One region of the Halolactibacillus sp. JCM 19043 genome, then DNA from elsewhere that is predicted to be linked to it. Evidence: a T-box and tRNA genes for the amino acid it is inferred to sense, from the RefSeq annotation. Region 1 holds a T-box; the other holds one or more tRNA genes.
The links. The T-box of region 1 lies ahead of alaS (alanine--tRNA ligase). A T-box ahead of a tRNA ligase gene usually reads a tRNA of that ligase, here a tRNA-Ala.

Region 1 (3,183 bases):
CCGGCAAAAAGAAGGATCGAAAATTATTACATTGGCGCATCAAATTAAACATGATGAATTAACGGCAGCGGATTTAACTAAAGCGAGTGATTTCAACTTTATCCCGTGTCAGCGTCACCAGTTGTTGCACTCCATTGAAACGATTGTGATTCGGGCGATTGAGCGGGGATTTGATATTCAAGATATTCAAATTTTAGCGCCGATGTATAAGACGGATGTCGGCATTAATGAAATAAATGCTCGCATCCAGTCGGTTGTGAATCCTAAGCGTAAAGGTGCGCGTGAACTGCATACGAAAGATACCGTGTTTCGAACCGGTGATAAAGTGATTCAGCTCGTTAATCAACCGGAAGACAATGTGTTTAACGGGGATATTGGTAAAATAACCGCCATATTTAGAGAAAATGAAAATATTGACGGGGAAGACCAAGTAATTGTCACCTTTGAAGAGGATGATGTCACCTATACCCGGCAGGATTTATTAAATATTACCCATGCGTATTGTATTTCGATCCATAAGTCACAAGGGAGTGAATTTCCGATTGTCGTCATGCCTGTTGACCGTGCTTACCGGCGAATGCTTAGGAAAAACTTATTGTATACGGCAATGACACGAGCAAAACAGTCGTTGATTATTTGCGGGGACCAAGCAGCCTTTTTAGAGGGCGTCACCACGATTGACACGAATGAACGTTATACAACACTTATCGAACGTTTAACGGGTGTTTTTACCGATAAAGACTACCGTGAACGTTTAGAAGAAGATTTAGAAGAACAAGCTTTAGGCGATGAAGACGTCTCACCGTTTGATTTTATGTAAGATTAGGATAAAAAAGCAGAACGCATGTATAAACGTCCCCTTGATTTGGCTACACTGAATCAAAAAAAGAGGTGACGTGTATGCGGTGTTTTTACTGCCAGCACTTAAGTTTAGGTGAAATTTCCACTAAACATTATTATTGTATGGAATGCTGTTTAGAGTTTAAAGTTGTGGAAGACCGATGGTATGGCTATATGATAGATGAGGAAGGTGACCTTCACCTAGAGGTTTCATCAGACATGACATTTTCACCAGCTGGAACAACTCATCAGACTATCGATTGACAGCGGCAAAAAGATTCTCTATAATATCGGGTGAAACGATAGAAAAAAACGTCGAGAAACAGGAGTACATATCAGCCCATTTAAAGAGACGCTTACCCTTAGGCTGTAAGGTGAGCGAAATGAAGAGGTATGGAAGCTCGTTTTGAGTGTAAATTAACCATTTACCGGTTGAATGCCGTTATCATTCACTAAAGGTGATAGCGTTAGCTATAATCAGGGTGGTACCGCGAAGATAACTCTCGTCCCTGCAAGATATTGCAGGGATGGGAGTTTTTATATTGCCTATCGTTAGCAATAAATGGCTGTATATAAGTAATGATTAATAAAGGAGCGAACACAGATGAAAGCATTAACCTCAAGTGAAGTAAGACAAATGTTTTTAGATTTCTTTGAATCAAAAGGCCACCGGATTGAACCGAGTGCCTCACTTATCCCACAAGAAGATCCAACGTTACTATGGATTAATTCCGGTGTAGCAACGTTAAAAAAATATTTTGATGGACGCGTCATGCCTGCTAATCCGCGTCTAGCGAACGCGCAAAAATCGATTCGAACAAACGATATTGAAAACGTTGCTACACGCCGCGTCACCATACGTTCTTTGAAATGTTAGGTAACTTTTCGATTGGTGATTATTTCAAAGAAGAAGCGATTGAGTATGCATGGGAATTTCTAACGAGTGATAAATGGATTGGTTTTGACCCAGAAAAATTTCAGTCACCGTGCATCCAGAAGATGATGAAGCGTTCCGCTACTGGAAGGATACCATTAAACTACCAGAAGAGCGGATTATTCGTTTAGAAGAAAATTTCTGGGATATCGGTGAAGGTCCAAGTGGACCTAACACGGAAATTTTTTATGACCGTGGGGAAGCTTATGGCAATGATTTAAATGATCCTGAACTTTACCCTGGCGGGGAAAATGATCGTTATTTAGAAATTTGGAATTTAGTGTTTTCTCAATACAACCATAATCCTGATGACACGTATACACCACTACCGAAGAAAAATATTGATACGGGGATGGGACTTGAACGAATGATTTGTGTCATCCAAGGGACGGAAACAAATTTCGAAACCGATTTATTCTTACCGATTATTAAAGAAGTAGAAAAGTTAACCACCGTTAATTATGGTGACAACAAAGAAACGGATACAGCCTTTAAAGTGATTAGTGATCATATTCGTACGGTTAGTTTTGCGGTCGGTGACGGTGCCTTACCTTCTAATGAAGGTCGTGGGTATGTGTTAAGACGGTTATTGAGACGCGCAGTTCGTTTTAGTAAGCAACTTGGCATCGATAAAGTTTTTATGGCGTCACTCGTTCCTACAGTGGCTTCTATTATGGAAGCCTTTTATCCAGAAGTAAAACAAAAACAAGACTTTATTATGAATGTGATTCAAACGGAAGAAGAACGCTTCCATGAAACATTACATGACGGCTTAGTTATTCTGTCTGACATTATTGACCAACAAACGAAGAGCAATGAAACGGTTGTGCCAGGTGAGTATGTCTTTAAGTTGTATGATACGTACGGTTTCCCGAAAGAATTAACGGAAGAATATGCGCATGAACAAGGTTTTACAATTGATGAAGCAGGCTTTTTAGTAGAGATGGAAAAACAAAAAGCACGCGCACGTAATGCGCGTCAAAAAGTGGATTCCATGCAAGTCCAAGACAGTGTCTTTAGTGAACTAACAAAAGACAGTACGTTTGTCGGTTATACAACCCACGAAATCACCACGACGGTTGTGGCGATGATTGAAAATCAAACCTTTGTCGATCAAGTCACCGGAGAGGAAGCGTTTGTGATTTTAGCTGAAACACCGTTTTATGCAGAAAGTGGCGGTCAACAGTCAGACTTAGGCGTGATTTATAATGATCACTTTAAAGCGACGGTTAAAGAAGTGAAAAAAGCACCGAAAGGGCAACACCTTCACCTGATCGAAATCACTGAAGGTGAGCTTCAATTAGATGAGACTGTAACGGCACAAATTGACCGTGAACGTCGATTATTGATTGAGAAAAATCATACCGCCACACACCTATTACATCAAGCATTAAAAGATGTCTTAGGTA
Region 2 (3,183 bases), on a different contig from region 1:
TCTGATTATATCATAAGTTGAACGATGACAATGACTTATATGACTGAAGATAACTTTAAGAAAAGTTTACACAGATTGTAAGTTTTTGTTATACTTATCTATGTGAGAAAACGAAAAAGGAGGATTTATATGACGAATAAACGTTGGGTGGCGATTGGATTATCAATCATTGTATTGATTGTTTCACTTATTTTACCCGCTGTTGCTTCTGTTTTTATGGCTGATGAGGAAGATGAGGATAAAGCGACAGATTTCTTCACCGCACTGATCGACGATGCTCAAGCAGAAACAGTTATCAGAGATGGCGATGCTTTTAATCGGATTGCTTTAATTGACGTTCAAGGTGAAATGATTAATCAACAAGTCTCACCGTTTGCACAAGGGGGCTATAATCATGCCTTGATCCTTGATCAACTTGAACAAATTAAAACCGATGAGACCGTGAAGGCTATACTACTACGTGTCAATACACCTGGTGGGGGTGTGTATGAAAGCGCAGAACTGACCGATAAAATTAAAGAAGTAAAAGAGGCCCGTGACATTCCAGTCTATACCGTCATGGAAAGTATGGCCGCAAGTGGTGGTTATTACATATCGGCGCAATCAGAAAAAATCTTCGCAACACAAGAGACCTTAACCGGTTCAATCGGTGTTATTATGCAAGGTTTTAATGTTTCTGGTTTACTTGATAAACTCGGCATTGAAGATACGACCATTAAAAGTGGTGATTTAAAAGACTTAGGATCTGCCACCCGTCCGAATACAGACGAAGAAATTGCTGTCTTACAAGAGATTGTTGACGGAATGTATGAGCGCTTTGTTAGTGAAATTATAGACGGGCGCAATATGTCACGCGAGCGCGTGCTCGACTTAGCTGACGGACGGATTTATAGCGGGGCACAGGCTAAAACACTTGGACTCATTGATGAACTCGGTTACTTCGATGACGCTTTAGCGACACTTGAAAGTGACTTTGAATTGTCTGGCGCTGAAGTCTTTCAATATGATGGAACATCTTTAAATATGTTCGATCAGTTTTTCTTATCAATGAAAAATCTTTTACCACAAGCGGAATCAACACCACTAGATTCCATTGGACAGACAGAAGAAGCTCCAACCTTTAAGTATCTCTACAGGGGGCTGTAATATGATTAGACGATTTAATGATTATCCCGATTACTTTTATGCTGGATTTTTCATTCGGTTGTTCGCCTTTACTGTAGACATGATCATGATTCAATCACTGTCTCGGTTATTGTTATTCTATTTGAATGAGAGTCTATTAAAAACCGTTCTGTCACTCTTTATTTACTTACTCTACTTCATTTGTATGACTAAATTCACCAATGGACAAACGCTCGGTAAAATGATTTTCGGTATTCGCGTGATTGCCATTAATGAAGAAACATTAAGTTGGACAACCGTCCTTGTACGCGAAGGATTTGGCCGTTACTTACAAAAAGTGCTTTGGATTATGTATAGCCTGACGATTTTCACGCGTTACAAACAACATGTCGTGGATCTCTTGACAGATACATCGGTTGTAACAGAAAATTACCTTAGACTACTTGAATCACCTCTTGATCAATCTGAAAAAGAAACGGTAGCCCAACCAACACCTATGTTGTAGGCTAAATGAATAGATTAAGCACATAAAAAAGCATGCTTTTAGCGATAAGCATGCTTTTTTATTGATTATTAAATGATGGCAGTCACTGCCTTATTGAACTGTTCTATTTATAGCCAAAAAGAAATATACTAAAGAAAAACAAATGAGAATAAGTGGAGCATAGCGGGATCGAACCGCTGACCTCTTGTCTGCCAGACAAGCGCTCTCCCAGCTGAGCTAATGCCCCTTAATCTGTCTATTACGTATTATACAAACTTTATTATCTTTTGACAAGGTAAAATTATTTCCCAGGACATTATTTTATCACTTTTTTTATGATGCTCTATTATATATTGACTTTCAACCATTTATATTTTATTATTTAGTTAATTACTTAAATACTTAATTAAGGAGGCCACATCATGAAAGAGGCATTTAAAGCCCTCGCCGACCCAACACGGAGGAAAATCCTTGATTTATTAAAGGCGAAAGACCTTACGGCTGGGGAGATTGCCGATCAATTTGAGATGTCAAAACCGAGCATTTCACAACACTTAAAAATTTTAAAAGCTGCTAACTTAATTGAAGATGAGAAACAAGGCCAATATATTTACTACCATTTAAACACGACCGTCTTTCAAGAATTAATCAGTTGGGCGATGTCTTTTACAAAAGGAGATGATACAGATGCGTAAACACTTACCCTTTATTTTTTTATTAAGCGCCACCCTCATCATGTGGATCATTGCTTTTCCGCGTTTACCTGATGAGATTCCGATGCAGTGGGGACCTGATGGCAGCGTTAACTGGACCGCACCAAAACTATTAGGGATGTTGATGAATGTTGGGATTTTACTTGTGATTTACCCGATTCTTGTCCTCAGTCCGAAGTTAGATCCAAAACGCAAAGGCTATTTATACACATCAAAAGCTTATTGGATTATTATTTATGCTACCCTCGGTCTGTTAGTCTTTGTGAATGCTTTTGTTATTTTTCAAAGTCTCGGTTATGACTTAAACATTGAAATAGTCATTCCCATCCTGATCGGTATTTTATTTATCATTATCGGTAACTATATGCAGACCGTTAAAGCCAACTGGTTTATGGGCATTCGTACGCCTTGGACACTTTCCAGTGAAACTGTCTGGCGAAAAACACACCGATTAGGTTCAAAATTATTTATGGTCTGTGGTGTGTTATTTTTCCTTATTCCCTTCTTACCTGTTGATTTAATGATTTATGTGATTGTGATCCCAGCAATATTAGCTGGACTCATTCCAACCATCTATTCTTATGTACTCTATCGCCATGAACAAGAGGAGGATTCTCATGAATGATTTACCTGTTAATATCGTATTATTACTGTTGCCCCTTATTGTGTTACAGTTTATTTTAACTATTGTTGCGGTGATGAGTTGGTATAAAGCCGACCAAGACATGCGCTTAAACGGTAATAGATGGCTCTGGTTGTTTGTTATTTTAATTATCACTACGATTGGTCCAATTTTATTTTTTATCTTCGGAAGGAGACAAGATTAACCAATGATTCATATCAAAGCACTCCAGAAAAAAT

Region 2: it encodes a tRNA-Ala, which carries the amino acid that the T-box ahead of alaS (alanine--tRNA ligase) is inferred to sense. The anticodon was not compared.

What each region holds. Positions count from the first base shown of each region.
Region 1 covers NZ_BAXD01000001.1:96,539-99,721, forward strand. The annotation lists partial or broken gene JCM19043_RS18425 (AAA family ATPase) at 1-820, shown strand, start outside; gene JCM19043_RS00480 (hypothetical protein) at 901-1,104, shown strand; T-box leader at 1,147-1,354, shown strand; partial or broken gene alaS (alanine--tRNA ligase) at 1,445-3,183, shown strand, end outside.
Region 2 covers NZ_BAXD01000009.1:55,267-58,449, reverse strand. The annotation lists gene sppA (signal peptide peptidase SppA) at 130-1,146, shown strand; gene JCM19043_RS06730 (RDD family protein) at 1,148-1,630, shown strand; tRNA gene JCM19043_RS06725 (tRNA-Ala) at 1,784-1,856, opposite strand; gene JCM19043_RS06720 (autorepressor SdpR family transcription factor) at 2,032-2,304, shown strand; gene JCM19043_RS06715 (SdpI family protein) at 2,297-2,947, shown strand; gene JCM19043_RS06710 (PLD nuclease N-terminal domain-containing protein) at 2,940-3,149, shown strand; gene JCM19043_RS06705 (ABC transporter ATP-binding protein) at 3,153-3,183, shown strand, end outside.